DNA from 3 places in the Paracoccus alcaliphilus genome. Region 3 is predicted to be linked to each of the others. Evidence: riboswitches for the same ligand, from Rfam matches in the RefSeq annotation. Region 3 holds a riboswitch; each other region holds the start of a gene.
What was found. A riboswitch is a leader RNA that binds a small molecule or an ion and turns the genes downstream of it on or off. The one in region 3 is predicted to bind thiamine pyrophosphate.

Region 1: linked by a shared signal. The riboswitch ahead of thiD (bifunctional hydroxymethylpyrimidine kinase/phosphomethylpyrimidine kinase) and the one ahead of thiC (phosphomethylpyrimidine synthase ThiC) in region 3 are both predicted to bind thiamine pyrophosphate.
Region 2: linked by a shared signal. The riboswitch ahead of JHW40_RS05535 (thiamine ABC transporter substrate-binding protein) and the one ahead of thiC (phosphomethylpyrimidine synthase ThiC) in region 3 are both predicted to bind thiamine pyrophosphate.

The regions. Positions count from the first base shown of each region.
Region 1 is NZ_CP067124.1:2,287,797-2,293,518, forward strand. Features, by position in the region: gene JHW40_RS11745 (lipoprotein-releasing ABC transporter permease subunit) at 74-1,375, shown strand; gene JHW40_RS11750 (ABC transporter ATP-binding protein) at 1,368-2,036, shown strand; gene thiD (bifunctional hydroxymethylpyrimidine kinase/phosphomethylpyrimidine kinase) at 2,015-2,848, opposite strand; TPP riboswitch at 2,893-2,989, opposite strand; gene recG (ATP-dependent DNA helicase RecG) at 3,029-5,125, opposite strand; gene ligA (NAD-dependent DNA ligase LigA) at 5,122-5,722, opposite strand, start outside.
Region 2 is NZ_CP067124.1:1,073,911-1,079,632, reverse strand. Features, by position in the region: gene mutS (DNA mismatch repair protein MutS) at 1-1,229, opposite strand, end outside; TPP riboswitch at 1,299-1,400, shown strand; gene JHW40_RS05535 (thiamine ABC transporter substrate-binding protein) at 1,434-2,414, shown strand; gene JHW40_RS05530 (ABC transporter permease subunit) at 2,390-3,934, shown strand; gene thiQ (thiamine ABC transporter ATP-binding protein) at 3,927-4,619, shown strand; gene carB (carbamoyl-phosphate synthase large subunit) at 4,725-5,722, shown strand, end outside.
Region 3 is NZ_CP067124.1:3,236,753-3,242,474, reverse strand. Features, by position in the region: gene katG (catalase/peroxidase HPI) at 1-1,820, opposite strand, end outside; gene JHW40_RS16780 (hydrogen peroxide-inducible genes activator) at 1,970-2,917, shown strand; TPP riboswitch at 2,943-3,070, shown strand; gene thiC (phosphomethylpyrimidine synthase ThiC) at 3,171-4,985, shown strand; gene JHW40_RS16770 (FAD-dependent oxidoreductase) at 4,985-5,722, shown strand, end outside.

The DNA.
Region 1 (5,722 bases), 950 kb from region 3:
ATCACACCATTGTCGTCTTGATCTTTCCGCGTCCCGCCGTCACTTTCTGCCCGTTTTTGTTCAGGGAATTTGAATGGCCAGCCCCAGACCGTTTTCGCGATACGAATTCATGATCGCATGGCGCTATCTGCGCGCCCGCCGCAGCGAGGGCGGGGTCAGCGTGATGACTTGGATCAGCCTGATCGGCATCGCCCTGGGCGTGATGGCGCTGATCGCGACGCTGGCGGTCAGGTCCGGCTTCCGGGCCGAGTTCATCGACACTATCCTTGGCGCGAATGCCCACAGCACCGTCTATATGGCGCCGCAGCGGATCGAGAACGAGCTGACCGGCGATGTCTATGTCGTGCCGGGCAAGATCCAGGATTACGACGCGATGGCCACGGTGCTGGCGCAGATCCCGGGCGTCACCCGCACCGCGCCGCTGGTCAAGGGGCAGGTGATGGCCACCGCCAACGACCGCTCGATCGGGGCCGAGGTCTTTGGCGTCACGCTGGATTCGCTGAAAGCCATGCCGCGCATCGTGGATCCCGAAACCTCGGCCGGCGACCTTGGCGAGTTCGACCGGGGCGTGGCCATCGGATCGGGGATCGCGCGGGAACTGAACCTTGGCCTTGGCGACATGGTGCGGCTGGTATCGCCCGACGGGCCGAATACGCCGGTGGGCAAGTCGCTGCGGATGAAGGCCTATGAGGTGACCTATATCTTCAGCGCCGGGCGTTACGAGGTCGATCGTTCCCGCATCTATATGCCGATGGCCGAGGCGCAAAGCTATTTCAACCGCGAAGGCGTCGCCGACGAGATCGAAGTGTTCGTGGACGACCCCGAGCGGGTCCATGACTGGACCGGGCCGCTGCTGTCAGCGGCGGGGCAGGGGGCGCAGGTCTGGAACTGGCGCGATGCCTCGGGCTCTTATCTGGCGGCGCTGGACATGGAGGATGACGTGATGTTCGTCATCCTGTCGGTGCTGGTGCTGATTGCATCGATGAACATCACCTCGGGGCTGATCATGCTGGTCAAGAACAAGGGCCGCGATATCGGCATCCTGCGCACGATGGGCCTGACCGAGGGCGCGATCCTGCGCGTCTTCTTTCTGTGCGGCGCATTCACCGGCGTCATCGGCACCATCGCCGGGGTGATCCTTGGCGTGGCACTGGCGCTGAACGTGGACAATATCATGGCGGGGCTGAATGCGCTGACCAATGGCGGGGCGTGGCAGCCCGAGGTGCGCGGCATCTATCGCCTGCCTGCCGATCTGCGGGCATGGGACATCTTCCGCGCGGTGGCGCTGTCGCTGTCGTTGTCCTTCATCGTGACCATTTTCCCCGCGCGCCGCGCCGCGCGCATGAACCCGGTGGAGGCGCTGCGCTATGAGTGAGGTTCTGCGGTTGGATGGCGTCGCCAAGACCTATGGTCTGGGCGGTCCCGCCCCGGTCGAGGTGCTGCGCGGTCTGGACCTGAGCGTCGCGCGCGGCGAAGTCGTGGCGCTGGTCGCGCCGTCGGGGGCGGGCAAATCGACGCTGCTGCATATCGCGGGGCTGCTGGATCAGCCGACCTCGGGCAGGGTGATCCTTGGCGGGCGCGACATGACCGGCCTGTCGGATCAGGCACGGACCGAGGCGCGGCGCTCGGATCTGGGCTTCGTCTATCAGTTCCACCATCTGCTGCCGGAGTTTTCGGCGCATGAGAATATCGTGCTGCCGCAACTGGCCAACGGGGTTCCGGCGCAGGCGGCGGCGGCGCGGGCCAGCGATCTGCTGGATCGCGTGGGCCTTGGCCATCGCGCGGCGCACCGGCCGGCCGAGCTGTCGGGCGGCGAACAGCAGCGGGTGGCCTTCTGCCGGGCGCTGGCCAATGAACCGGCGTTGCTGCTGGCGGACGAGCCGACCGGCAATCTGGACCCCGAGACCGCCGAGCGGGTGTTCGATCTGCTGATGTCATTGGTCCGGGAAACCGGGCTGGCCGCCCTGCTGGCGACCCATAACCACGATCTGGCCGCCCGCATGGACCGGGTGGTTCACCTGACGCAGATCGGCTGAGGGCTGTCGCGCAGCATCCAGAAATGGTCGGTCGGACCGTGGCCCTTGCCCGCATCCAGCGCGTCCCCGGCCTTCAGCGCCTGCAACACATAATGTTTGGCGGCCTTGCAGGCGCGCAGCGGATCATGCCCCAGCGCCAGTTGCGTGGCCAGCGCCGAGGACAGGCTGCATCCGGTCCCGTGGCTGTTCACGGTGGCATGACGCGGGGCGTCCAGCCAATGGCTGCCGCCTTGCCAGACCAGCAGATCAGGGCATTGATCGCCCGGCAGATGCCCGCCTTTCAGCAGTACCGCGCGCGGCCCCAGCGCCAGCAGATCATGGCCCTGCGCCTCCATCCGGTCGCGGTCGGTGGCCTCGTCGCAGCCCAGCAGATCGGCGGCTTCGGGCAGGTTCGGGGTGATGATCCGCGCCATCGGCAACAACTCGTCGCGCAGCGCATCGACGGCCTGCGCGCTCAGCAGCCGGTCGCCGCCCTTGGCGACCATCACCGGGTCAAGAACGATGGGGCAGTCCAGACCCGCCAGCGCCCCGGCCACGGCGGCGGTCACGGCGGCATCGCCCAGCATCCCGATCTTGACCGCATCGATGCGGATATCGTCGCGGATCGCGGCAATCTGGGCGGCGATGAAATCCGGCGCGACGATCTGCACCCCGCGGACACCTTGCGTATTCTGCACCGTCAGCGCCGTGATCGCCGCCATCGCATAACCGCCATTGGCTGAAATCGCCTTGATATCCGCTTGAATTCCGGCCCCGCCCGAGGGGTCAGACCCCGCGATGGACAGGATATTCGGCACGGTCTGCCGGGGCATGGTCTCTCCTTCCCGCAGGCGTGGGGAAGGGCGGACGACCCGTTGACGGGCTGAACGCGACTCCCTCCGCCAGCATGATCTGGTTCAGGTTCGAAGGGTGCTTCTCAGCCCGGTCGAACCCGGACGCCCCTGTCACGATCCGCAGGGAAGCCGATTGCGCGCGGTTATGCAAGCCTTCGTTCAGCCGACCGAGATCAGCCGGATCGATTCGTCCTGACTCATCAGCCACATCAGCAGCCGGATCGCGCGGCCGCGCGGCGATTCCAGCGCCGGGTCGCGATCCAGCAGGTTGCGCGCGTCCTGCCGGGCGACGGCCATCAGCCCGGGCTGATGTTCCAGATCGCCGATGCGGAAACGCGGCAGACCGGATTGCGCGGTGCCGATCACGTCACCCGCGCCGCGCATCTCCAGATCGACCTCGGCAATGCGGAAGCCGTCCTCGGTATCGCGCAGCGTGGTCAGCCGACGTGCCCCGGTTTCACCCAGCGGCGGGTGATAAAGCAGCAGGCAGGTCGAGGCGCCCTTGCCCCGTCCGACCCGGCCCCGCAGCTGATGCAGCTGCGCCAGCCCGAAGCTTTCGGCGCGCTCGATCACCATGATCGTGGCCTCGGGCACGTCCACGCCGACCTCGATCACCGTCGTCGCGACCAGCAACTGCGCCCGACCGCTGGCGAAATCGGCCATCGCCGCGTCGCGCTGATCGGCGGGCATCTGACCGTGGATCAGTCGCACGCCCTCGCCAAACTCGGCGCGCAGGGCCTGAAACCGCGCCTCGGCGGCGGTCAGGTCGGTGACTTCGCTCTCTTCGACCAGCGGGCAGACCCAATAGGCCCGCGCACCCTGATCCAGCACCCGGTGCAGCCGCGCCGTCACCTCGGCCAGTCGCTGATCGCTGATCATCACGGTGGTGATCGGCTGGCGTCCGGGCGGCTTTTCATCCAGCACCGACAGATCCAGATCGCCATATTGCGTCAGCGCCAGCGAGCGCGGAATCGGCGTCGCGGTCATGATCAGCATGTCGGGGGGCACATGGCCCTTGCCCGACAGTTCCAACCGCTGTGCCACGCCGAAACGATGCTGTTCGTCGATGATGGCAAGGCGAAGGTCATGGAAATGCACGTCTTTCTGGAAAACTGCATGTGTGCCGACCAGGATGTCGATGCGCCCTTCCGCCAGATCCTGCAACAGCTGCGCGCGCAGTTCGCCCTTGTCGCGCCCGGTCAGCGCGGCCAGCCGGATGCCCGCCGCCCGCGCCATCGCCTCCAGCCCGCGGGCATGCTGGCGGGCAAGGATCTCGGTCGGGGCCATCAGCACCGCCTGACCGCCGGATTCGACCGCAACCAGCGCCGCCAGCATCGCAACCAGCGTCTTGCCCGAGCCGACATCGCCCTGCAACAGCCGGTTCATGCGCCGGTCGCTGCCCATATCCGCGGCGATTTCCTGAACCGCGCGGGTCTGGGCAGCGGTCGGCGGCCAGGGCAGGGCATCCAGCACCGCCTGCCGCAGCCTGCCATCGCCCGTGCTGGGTCGCCCGCGCAGGTGACGTTTCTGGCGCCGGACCAGCGCCAATGTCATCTGATGGGCCAGAAACTCGTCATAGGCCAGCCGCTGCCGCGCCGGATCGTCGGGCGACAATTCGCCCGGCCCGGCAGGCGCATGCGCCGCCGTCAGCGCCGCCTGCCAGCCCGGCCAGCCGCGATCACTCAGCAGTTGCGGGTCGATCCATTCCCCGGCATCGGGCAGCCGGGTCATCGCCGCCGCCACCGCGCGGGCCATCGTCTTTTGCGTCAGCCCGGCGCTGAGCGGATAGACCGGCTCGAAATCCACCGGCAGGGGGTCGGTTTCGGTCAGGATATGATCGGGATGGACCATCTGCGCCATGCCATCGAACAGTTCGACCTTGCCCGAGACGATGCGCCGCGCGCCTTCGGGAAGCTGTTTCTCGATCCAGTCGCGCCGCGGGTGGAAAAACACCAGCGTCAGGTCCGAGGTGCCGTCGCTGCAATGAACCCGCCACGGCCTGCCGCGCGTGGTGGGCGGGTGATGGCGGATGACCTCGACGCCGATGGTGATGATTTCGGGCGGGCGGGCATCAGTAATTCGCGCGATCCGGCGGCGGGTGACGCCGCTGGAAGGCAGGGTCAGGATCAGGTCTCGGGGGCGCTCGATTCCCATCTGGGCCAGCGCGGCCACGCCCTTGGGGCCGATCCCCGGCAGGCTGTCGATCGCAGCGAACAGCGGGAACAGTTCTGGTGGCCGGCCCTTCGTCACACTCATCTGCCCGCGATCCGCATCCATTCGTCTTCGTCGATCACCCTGACGCCCAGATCGGCGGCCTTTTTCGCCTTCGATCCCGCGCCCGGCCCGGCAATGACCAGATCGGTTTTCGCACTGACCGAGCCCGCGACCTTCGCCCCCATCGATTCGGCCCGCGCCTTGGCCTCGGCCCGGGTCATCCGCTCCAACGTGCCGGTAAAGACCAGCGTCTGGCCGCTGATTTCGCTGTCGGCATGGGTCGGGGCCTTGGCGGGCAGGATCTCAAGCTGCCGGGTCAGGCGGTCGATGCCCGCGCGTTCCGAAGGCTGGCTGAAACTGGTGATCAACGATTGCACCAGCACCGCGCCGATACCGTCGATCCCGGCCAGTTCCGACCAATGCGGACTGTCGGCCAGCAGCGGACGGCGCGACTTGTCATCGGTGGCGGCAAAGGCCGGTTCCTGCGCGGCCCCGTCGATGGCGGCGATCAGCGCGTCCCATGTGCCGAAATGGCGCGCCAGTGTGGCCGCCGCGACCTCGCCCACATGGCGGATGCCGAGGGCAAAGATCAGGCGGCGCAACTCGATCCGGCGGCGATCCTCGATGGCGGCGAACAGC
Region 2 (5,722 bases), 1.4 Mb from region 3:
TCCAGCAGACGGGTCAGCGCGTCATGGCCGACAAGATCGCGCGCCGCGTCCCGCAGCACGGGGGCGGCGTCGTCAGGCAGCCGCGCAGCAATCGCCGCGCCTTGCGTCAGCCCGGCGCGGATTGCGGCCAGATCGCGCGGCCCGCCGCGTTCCAGCGCCAGCCGCGACAGCGCCCGGTCCATATCCGGCACGCGGGCCAACGCATCGCGCAGATCGGCCGACAGGCGCGGATCATCGACCAGCATCGCCACCGCATCGTGGCGCGCATGGATCAGCGCCAGATCGCGGCTTGGCGCGCTGATGCGACGCTCCAGCAGCCGCGCGCCCGGGGCCGTCACCGTCCGGTCGATGGCCGCCAACAGCGAGCCATCGCGCCCCCCCGACAGCGCCTGCGTCAGTTCCAGATTGCGCCGTGTGGCCGCGTCGATCTGCATCGCGCCGCCTGCGCGTTCGCGGCCGGGCGGACGCAGCAACGGCAATTTGCCCTTCTGCGTCATGTCCAGATAATCGACGATGGCCCCCATCGCCGACAGTTCCGCGCGGGTAAAGCTGCCGAAACCGTCCAGCGTTTCCACGCCATAAAGCGCACATAACCGCCGCGCCCCCGCCCCACTGTCAAAGGCACCGGCATGAAGATCGGTCAGCGCCGCGCCTGCATCCGCCGCCAGATCGTCCAGACCCGAGCCATCGACGGCCAGCAACTCGCGCGGCGCCAGGCGCGCCAGTTCCGGGGCCAGCCGCACCTGCGGGCAGTCCATCACCTGAAAGGCGCCGGTCGAGATATCCACCCATGCCAGCGCGCCCTCGTCGCGCACCTGCGAAAACGCCGCCAGATAATTGTGCCGCCGCGCCTCCAGCAGCGATTCCTCGGTCAGGGTGCCGGGCGTGACCAGCCGCACCACGTCGCGCGCCACGACCGATTTACTGCCGCGCTTCTTCGCCTCGGCCGGGTCTTCCATCTGCTCGGCGATGGCGACGCGGAAGCCCTTGCGGATCAGCGTCAGCAGATAGGATTCGGCGGCATGGACCGGCACCCCGCACATCGGGATCGGCTGGCCCTGATGGGTGCCGCGTTTCGTCAGCGCGATATCCAGCGCCGCCGCCGCCGCCACCGCGTCGTCAAAGAACATCTCGTAGAAATCGCCCATGCGATAGAACAGCAGCGCGCCGGGATTGGCATCCCGGATTGCCAGATACTGCGCCATCATCGGGGTGGGCTGATCGCTCATGTCGGTCCTTCGGCTGTGGTCTGGCGTGTTTCTAGCCGCTTGCACCGGACTGTGAAACCACTACATTCATTCCTGACCTCGGGGTGCCCTGTTTCGGGCTGAGACGCATGACGCGGACCCGTCGAACCTGATCCGGCTGACCCCGGCGGAGGGAAGGTGGCCTTGGTCCTTTCTTTCGAAAACCTGAATGAAAGTGAGGCCGCGATGAAGAAATACCTGTTACTGGCCCTTCTGGCCGCCACCCCCGCCGCCGCACAGGATCGTCCGGTGCTGACCGTCTATGCCGGTGATTACGTCGCCAGCGAATGGGGTCCCGGCCCGAAGATCAAGGAAGGGTTCGAGGCCTTCTGCGAATGCGAATTGCGCTTTGTGACCGGCGACATCCTGCCCCGCATCCTGATGGAGGGCGAGGGAACCAAGGCCGATATCGTCTTCGGCCTGACCCCCGACCTGACCGCCCGCGCCCGCGAATCCGGCCTGTTCGCGCCGCATGGGCAGGACACATCCGACATGTCGCTGCCCGTCGAATGGAGCGACGAGATCTTCCTGCCCTATAACTGGAGCGAGACCGCCTTCATCTATGACGAGACCCGGCTGGAAAACCCGCCCGCCAGCTTCGCCGAATTGCTGGACGCGCCCGACGACCTGAAGATCGTCATTCAGGACCCCCGCGCCTCGATTTCCGGGCTGGCGCTGCTGTTGTGGGTCAAGGGGGTTTACGGCGACGACACGCCCGACGCATGGGCAAAGCTGGCGCCGAAGATCCTGACGGTGACGCGCGGCTGGTCGGAATCCTATGGCATGTTCACGGAAGGAGAGGCGGATATGGTCCTGTCCTATACCACCTCGCCCGCCTATCACATCGCCGAAGAGGACGACCTGACCAAGAAGGCCGCCATTTTCCCCGAAGGTCATTACTTCCTGACCGAACTGGCCGCGCAGATCGCCACGACCGATCAGCCGGAACTGGCGCAGGCCTTCATGGACTGGGTGCTGACGCCGGATTTCCAGTCCACCGTCCCGCTGGCCAACTGGTCGCTGCCCGCGAGACTGCCCGAGGCTGACTGGCCGCAGGTGCTGCGCGATCTGCCGCGCGCCGAGACGACCCTGCTTTACACCGAGGACGAGGCCGAGGCGCTGCGTCAGCCGGCGCTGGACGAATGGCTGCGGGCGTTCTCGCGATAACGCGCCCGCAGCCGGGCGCATGGGTCGCGGCCGCGCTGGCGGCGCTGATCCTCGGCACGCTGGCGGCGGTGGCATGGCAGGCGCGCGGGCTGTCGGCGCTGGGGCCGTGGGACTGGCGGGCGGTCTGGTTCACCATCTGGCAGGCGACGGTATCCGCCAGCCTGTCGGCGGTGCTGGCGATCCCGGTGGCGCGGGCTTTGGCCCGGCGGCGCTTTCGCGGGCGGATGGCGCTGGTGACGCTGCTGGGCGCGCCATTCATCCTGCCGGTGATCGTGGCGGTGATGGGGCTGATCTCGGTCTTTGGCCGCAACGGCGTGCTGAACGAGGGGCTGCGCGGGTTCGGGCTGCCCGAGGTCAGCATCTATGGCTGGCAGGGGGTGATCCTTGCGCATGTGTTCTTCAACCTGCCGCTGTCGGTGCGGCTGATCCTGCAAGGCTGGCAGGCGATCCCGGCGGAACGGTTCCGGCTGGCCGAAAGCCTGGGCTTCGGCCCCCGCGACATTGCCCGGCATCTGGAACGCCCGATGCTGCGTTCGGTGCTGCCCGGTGTCTGGCTGGCGGTGTTTCTGGTCTGCCTGACCAGTTTCGCCGTCGCGCTGGCTTTGGGAGGCGGGCCGCGCGCCACCACGGTCGAGCTGGCGATCTATCAGGCGTTCCGCTTTGACTTCGATCTGGGCCGGGCGGCGATGCTGGGGCTGGTGCAGATCGCGCTTTGCGTGGCGGCGATGGTGCTGGCGCGACGGATCGCGATCCCGGCGGCCTTCGGCGCGGGGCTGGACGCCCCCCACCGGCTGCGCGGGCCGGGCGGCTGGCGGAGGGGGGCCGATACGCTGGCCATCGCGCTGGCCACCGGGTTCCTGCTGTGGCCGATCCTTGCCGTCACCCTGCGCGGCCTGCCCCGCATCCCCGCCCTGCCGCCCGAGGTCTGGGACGCCGCCGCGCGGTCGGTGGTGATGGCGCTGATCTCGGCCCTGCTGGCGGTGGTGCTGTCGCTGGCTCTGGCGCTGACGCTGGCGCGCCATCCCGCCCGCTGGATCGAGGCGGCGGGGATGTTGCCGCTGGTCGCCTCGCCGCTGGTGCTGGGAACGGGGCTGTTCATCCTGCTGCGCGGCACGATATCGCCACAGGCGCTGGCCCTGCCGCTGACGGTGGCGATCAATGCGATCATGGCGCTGCCCTTCGGGTTGCGCGCGCTGATCCCGGCGGCCCGGGAACTGCATAGCGATTACGGCAGGCTGGCCGATTCTCTGGACCTGCGCGGGCTGGGGCGGCTGCGGCTGCTGGTGCTGCCCCGGCTGGCGCGTCCGCTTGGCTTTGCCGCCGGGCTGGCAGCGGCGCTGGCGATGGGCGATCTGGGCGTAATCACGCTGTTCGCCACCGATCAGCCGACCCTGCCGCTGAAGATGTATCAGTTGATGAACTCCTATCGCATGGCCGATGCCTCGGCCTGCGCGGTGCTGCTGATGGCGATCAGTTTCGCGCTGTTCTGGCTGTTCGACCGCGGAGGCCGCCTTGCTTGAGCTGAAAAACCTGTCCGTCACCCTGGGCAATTTCCACCTGCACGCCGATCTGTCGATAGATGCGGGCAGCCGGGTGGCCATCATCGGGGCCTCGGGCTCGGGCAAATCGACGCTGCTGTCGCTGATCGCGGGCTTTCTGGCGCCCGACCGGGGGCAGGTGCGGTGGCAGGGGCAGGACATCACCGCCGCCCTGCCGGGTCAGCGCCCGGTCTCGGTGCTGTTTCAGGACCAGAACCTGTTTCCGCATCTGACGGCGGCGCAGAATGTCGGGCTGGGACTGCGCCCCGATCTGCGCCTGAATCACGGGCAACGGACGCGCGTGTCGCAGGTTCTGGCCGAGGTCGGGCTGGAGGGGATGGAGGATCGCAAGCCCGCCAGCCTGTCGGGCGGTCAGCAAAGCCGAGTCGCGCTGGCGCGGGTGCTGCTGCGGGCGCGGCCGATCCTGCTGCTGGACGAACCCTTCGCCGCGCTGGGTCCGGCGCTGAAATCCGAGATGCTGGACCTGCTGGCCCGGATCGCGGGCGAAACCGATGCCACCGTGCTGATGGTCAGCCACGATCCCGCCGATGCGCGCCGCTTTGCGCCCCTGACCATCGTGATCGAGGATGGCCGCGCCCATCCGCCGCAGCCGACCGGCCCGCTGCTGGACAATCCGCCGCCCGGTCTGCGCGCCTATCTGGGCTGAGCGCAAGAAACACGGCCAAAAGACCCCCGTGCCACCTTGCGCGCCAGCCGCGCATGGCTATAACCCCGGACGATTTACCTGCCGCCAGCCCCCAAGGACCGTATCATGCCCAAAAGAACCGATATCAAATCGATCCTGATCATCGGCGCGGGGCCCATCGTCATCGGGCAGGCGTGCGAATTCGACTATTCCGGCGCTCAGGCCTGCAAGGCGCTGCGCGAAGAGGGGTATCGGGTCATCCTCGTGAACTCGAACCCGGCGACGATCATGACCGACCCGGAAATGGCCGACGCCACCTATATCGAGCCGATCACCCCCGAAATCGTCGAAAAGATCATCGCCAAGGAACGTCCCGACGCGCTGCTGCCGACGATGGGCGGGCAGACCGGGCTGAACACCGCGCTGGCGCTGGCCGACAATGGCGCGCTGGCCCGTTACGGGGTCGAGCTGATCGGCGCGCAACGCGCCGCCATCGAGATGGCCGAGGACCGCAAGCTGTTCCGCGAGGCGATGGACAGGATCGGGCTGGAAAACCCCAAGGCCACGATCATCGCCGCGCCCAAGGCCGCAAGCGGCAAATACGACATTTCCGCAGGCGTCGCGCAGGCGATGGAGGCACTGGAAGAGATCGGCCTGCCCGCCATCATCCGCCCCGCCTTCACCCTTGGCGGCACCGGCGGCGGCGTCGCCTATAACCGCGACGATTACGAACGTATCGTGCGCTCGGGCCTCGATGCCTCGCCCATGGCGCAGGTGCTGATCGACGAATCGCTGCTGGGCTGGAAAGAGTTCGAGATGGAGGTCGTGCGGGATCGCAACGACAATGCCATCATCGTCTGCGCCATCGAGAATATCGACCCGATGGGCGTCCATACCGGCGATTCGATCACCGTCGCCCCGGCGTTGACCCTGACCGACCGCGAATATCAGATGATGCGCAACGGCTCTATCGCCGTGCTGCGCGAAATCGGCGTGGAAACCGGCGGCTCGAACGTGCAATGGGCGGTGAACCCTGCCGATGGCCGCATGGTCGTGATCGAGATGAACCCGCGCGTCAGCCGCTCTTCCGCGCTGGCCTCGAAGGCGACCGGCTTCCCGATTGC
Region 3 (5,722 bases):
TCCGGCGCGGTCAGCCGCATCAGTTGGGCGCGGTCCAGCAGCAGTTCCTCGGGGCTGACGACATAGTCCTGCTTCAGCCAGTTGCGGAAACCATCGGCCAGCGGCTCCAGCACATCGAAGCTTTCGGCATCGGTCTGTTCGGGCGTCGCATCGCCACGGCCCGGCGCAAAAGGCACGCTGATGTCGAAACCCGCGGCCTTCGCGGCCTGCTCGACACCCAGATTGCCGGCCAGCACGATCACATCGGCAACCGAAACCCCGGTTTCCGCCGCGATGGGCTCCAGCACCGACAGCACGCGGGCCAGACGCTCGGGCTCGTTGCCCAGCCAGTCCTTCTGCGGGGCCAGCCGGATGCGCGCGCCATTCGCGCCACCGCGATAGTCCGAGCCGCGGAAGGTCCGCGCGCTGTCCCATGCGGTCGCGATCATGTCGCTGCTCGACAGCCCGCTGGCGGCAATTCTGGCCTTGACCGCCTCGACATCATAGTCACTGCGGCCCGCGGGGATCGGGTCCTGCCAGATCAGGTCCTCGGCCGGAACGTCCGGACCCAGATAGCGTGCCTTCGGCCCCATGTCGCGGTGGATCAGCTTGAACCAGCCGCGGGCGAAGGCATCGCTGAACGCCGCGAAATCGTCCTTGAAGCGCAGCGAGATCTCGCGATAGACCGGATCGACCTTCAGCGCCATGTCGGCATCGGTCATCATCGGCATGACCCGGATCGAGGGGTCCTCGACATCGACCGGCTTGTCCGTCTCGGCGATGGTGATGGGTTCCCATTGCGAGGCGCCCGCCGGGCTGCGCGTCAGGGTCCATTCATGGTCGAACAGCATCTTGAAGAAACCGTCATCCCAGACCGTCGGATTGGTCGTCCATGCGCCTTCCAGACCCGACACCACGGTATTGCGGCCGACGCCGCGACCCTTGGTGTTCAGCCAGCCAAGGCCCTGGAATTCCGGCCCCGCCGATTCGGGATCGGCGCTGAGATCGCCGGCATTGCCGTTGCCGTGGGTCTTGCCGATGGTATGGCCGCCAGCGGTCAGCGCGACGGTTTCCTCGTCGTTCATGCCCATGCGCGCGAAGGTCTCGCGCATCTGGTTGGCGGTGGCCTGCGGATCGGAGCGCCCGTTCACGCCCTCGGGGTTGACATAGATCAGCCCCATCTGCACGGCGGCCAGCGGGTTCGACAGCGTCGAGGCATCGCCGACATTGTCATAACGCTCGTCGCTGGGGGCAAGCCATTCCTTTTCGTCACCCCAATAGGTGTCTTTCTCGGGGTGCCAGATATCCTCGCGCCCGAAGGCAAAGCCGAAGGTTTTCAGCCCTGCGACCTCATAGGCGATATTGCCCGACAGCGCGATCAGGTCGGCCCAGGAAATCCTGTTGCCGTATTTCTTCTTGATCGGCCACAGCAGGCGACGGCCCTTGTCGGTGTTGACGTTGTCGGGCCAGCTGTTCAGCGGCGCGAAACGCTGGTTGCCGGAATTGCCGCCGCCGCGTCCGTCGCTGGTGCGATAGGTCCCGGCATTGTGCCACGCCACGCGCGCGAACATGCCGACATAGCTGCCGTAATCCGCAGGCCACCAGTCCTGGCTTTCGGTCATCAGCGCGCGCAGATCGGCCTTCAGCGCCTCGACGTCCAGCTTTTTCAGCTCTTCATGGTAATCGAAATCGGGGCCAAGCGGGTTCGTCTTGCTGTCATGCTGATGCAGGATGTCCAGATTCAGCGCGTTCGGCCACCAGTCCATGACCGATTTGTCCATGGCGGTCATGCCGCCATGCATCACCGGGCACTTGCCGGTGGGGGTATCGTTTCCATCCATGTCGCTCTCCTTCTTGGCTGCGTGTCAGGAACGGGAAAGGCCGTCCGAGCATGATTTGCCGCGCTGGCCTTCCTCCTTGGCGATAGTGATAGCAGGTAAATATCATAAGATAAATTTGCATTTTCTGATCTGTGCGATATGTAGGATTAATGAAGAGACTGTCCTTGAAACACCTCCGTTATTTCGGTGCGCTGGCACGGAACCTGCATTTCGGTCGCGCGGCCGAGGATTGCTCCATCTCTCAGCCCGCGCTGTCGCTGCAAATGAAAGAGCTAGAGGATATTCTGGGTGTGCCGCTGATCGAACGCGGCACAAGGCAGATCCGGCTGACCAGTCTGGGCGAGGCTTTCGCCGACCGGGCCCGCGATATCCTGCGCTCGGTCGATGAACTGGGCGATCTGGCGCGGGCCTCGAACAGCCCGCTGATCGGGCGGCTGCGAATCGGGGTGATCCCGACGGTGGCTCCCTATCTGCTGCCGCGCATCATCAAGGGTCTGGGCGGGCAATATCCGGGGCTGGACCTGCGCCCGAGAGAGGCCGTGACCCAGCGGCTGATCGCCGATCTGATCGACGGGCATCTGGACACCGCCATCGTGGCGCTGCCGGTCTCGGAATCCACGCTGACCGAATTTGCGCTGTTCGACGAGGAATTCGTGCTGGTGCGCCCGCTGGCGGATGCCGCCAAGCCCGTCCCCTGCGCCGACATGCTGCGGGAAATGCGGCTGCTGCTGCTGGAAGAGGGGCATTGCTTCCGCGATCAGGCGCTGTCCTTCTGCAATATCTCGAACGCCGCGCCGCGCGATCTGATGGAGGGCAGCTCGCTTTCCACGCTGGTGCAGATGGTGGGGGCGGGAATCGGCGTCACACTGATTCCGCAGATGGCGATCCCGATCGAGACGCGATCCGCCGCCGTATCGGTCGCGCGCCTGCGCCAGCCGCGCCCCTCGCGCCGCATCGGCATGGTCTGGCGCAAGACCAACCCGCTGGGATCGCAACTGCGCCATGTCGCGGAAATCATGCGGGAAACCCTGTCCGCCCCGCCCGATCTGCCAACGGGCGAGGCACCCGGCGCACAGATGGCGCAACTGCCGGATTGACAACGCAGCCGCGCTCTGGTCCCCTGATGGCCGTCAGGGGAGTCCCGCCCAAGGGACTGAGAGGCTGATTGGTGGCGTTCGCGCGTCACGGTGAGGCGACCCTTTGAACCTGACCCAGTTGATACTGGCGTAGGAAGACCGAAGGGCGCAGCGTCGTTCTTTGGGCCGTGGCGGCCGCATCGGGGTCGCAGTCGGTCCCTTCTTGCCCGAACCATCACTTGGGTCTTTTCGAGTAAACGCTTGAGAGGACGCCATGAACAAGCACAACCCGATCCCGACGATCACCACCGGCCCGCTGCCGGCCTCGCGCAAGGTGTGGCACCCCGGCCAGATCCATCCCGGCCTGCGCGTGCCGATGCGCGAGATCGAGCTGCATCCCAGCGCGATGGAGCCGCCGGTCACGGTTTATGACGCCTCTGGCCCCTATACCGATCCCGAGGCGGTGATCGACATTGCCCGGGGCCTGCCGCGTCCGCGCGAAGGCTGGACGGTGGCGGGGGATGTCGAACGCTATGACGGGCGACAGGTCCAGCCCGAGGATAACGGCTTTGTCACCGGCGAACGGCTGACCCCGGCCTTTCCGCGCCAGTATCAGCCGCTGCGCGCGACGGAGGGCAAGGCGGTGACGCAGATGGCCTATGCCCGCGCCGGGATCATCACGCCGGAAATGGAATTCGTCGCCATCCGCGAAAATCTGGGCAGGCGCGCGGCCAGGGAACAGCTGATCCGCGACGGCAATGACTGGGGCGCCGCGATCCCCGATCATGTCACGCCCGAATTCGTGCGTCAGGAAATTGCCTCGGGCCGCGCAATCATCCCCGCCAATATCAACCACCCCGAGGTCGAGCCGATGATCATCGGCCGCAACTTCCTTGTGAAGATCAACGCCAATATCGGCAACTCGGCCGTCACCTCCAGCATGGAGGAGGAAGTCGAAAAGCTGGTTTGGGCCATCCGCTGGGGCGCCGATACGGTCATGGACCTGTCCACCGGGCGCAATATCCACAATATCCGCGACTGGATCATCCGCAACAGCCCCGTGCCCATCGGTACCGTGCCGATCTATCAGGCGCTGGAAAAGGTCGGAGGCATTGCCGAGGATCTGACCTGGGAAATCTTCCGCGACACGCTGATCGAACAGGCCGAACAGGGCGTCGATTACTTTACCATCCATGCCGGTGTGCGGCTGCCCTTCATCCCGCTGACCGCCGAAAGGGTAACGGGGATCGTCAGCCGTGGCGGCTCGATCATGGCGAAATGGTGCCTGCATCACCACCGCGAAAGCTTCCTCTATGAGCATTTCGACGAGATCTGCGACATCATGCGCGCCTATGATGTCAGCTTCAGTCTTGGCGACGGCTTGCGCCCGGGATCCATCGCTGACGCCAATGACGCCGCGCAATTCGCCGAGCTTGAGACGCTGGGAGAGCTGACCCAGATCGCGTGGGAAAAGGATTGTCAGGTGATGATCGAAGGCCCCGGCCATGTGCCGATGCACAAGATCAAGGAGAACATGGACAAGCAGCTAGAGACTTGCGGCGAGGCGCCCTTCTATACTCTGGGGCCCCTGACCACCGATATCGCGCCGGGCTATGACCATATCACCAGCGCCATCGGGGCCGCCATGATCGGTTGGTTCGGCACGGCGATGCTGTGCTATGTCACGCCCAAGGAACATCTTGGCCTGCCCGACCGCGATGATGTGAAGGTGGGCGTCATCACCTACAAGATCGCCGCCCATGCCGCCGATCTCGCCAAGGGCCACCCGGCGGCCAAGCTGCGCGACGACGCCCTGTCGCGCGCCCGGTTCGAGTTCCGGTGGGAGGATCAGTTCAACATCTCGCTGGATCCCGACACCGCGCGCAGCTTCCACGACCAGACCCTGCCCAAGGAGGCGCATAAGCTGGCGCATTTCTGTTCGATGTGCGGGCCGAAATTCTGCTCGATGAAGATCAGCCACGACATCCGGGCCGAAGCGCGCGCGCAGCAGGGCATGGAGGACATGGCGCAGAAATATCGCGAAGGCGGTGACCTCTACATGCCCGCCGATGCGGCAGGGCAGGACTGATGTTTTCGGTTCTGGGCGGGGGGGTGGCCGGGCTTTGCGTGGCCACCGCTCTGGCCGAGCGCGGCCTGCCTGTGGAGCTGATCGCGGATGATGGCGTCCCGGCCTCATATTGGGCCGGGGGGATGCTGGCGCCGGGCTGCGAGGGCGAGACCGCCCCGCCCGATGTGGTCCTTGCCGGGCAGGGCGCGGTCGATTGGTGGGCGGCGCGGGTGCCGGTCACAAGGCGCGGCACATTGGTCGTGGCCCCGGCCCGCGACGCGGCGGAACTGGACCGTTTCGCCGCCCGCACCTCGGGCCACCGCCCGGCCGATCCCGGCGCGTTGGAGCCCGATCTGGCGGGTCGTTTCGCGCGTGGGCTGTTCTTCGAGGCCGAGGCGCATCTGGACCCCCGCGCCGCGATGGCGGGTTTGCGCGACGCTCTGGCGGCGCGGGGCGTGGCGATCCGGCAGGGCGATCCGCGCGGGCAGGTGATTGACTGCCGGGGGCTGGCCGCGCGCGACCATCTGCCCGACCTGCGTGGTGTGCGGGGCGAGATGTTGATGCTGGACGCGCCCGACGTGATGCTGACCCGCACCGTGCGGCTGCTGCATCCGCGCTTTCCCTGCTATGTCGTGCCGCGCGGGGATGGGCGCTATATGGTGGGGGCGACGCAGATCGAAAGCGACGATCCCGGCCCGATCACCGCGCGGGCGGTGATGGAACTGCTGTCGGCGGCCTATGCGCTGCATCCCGGCTTT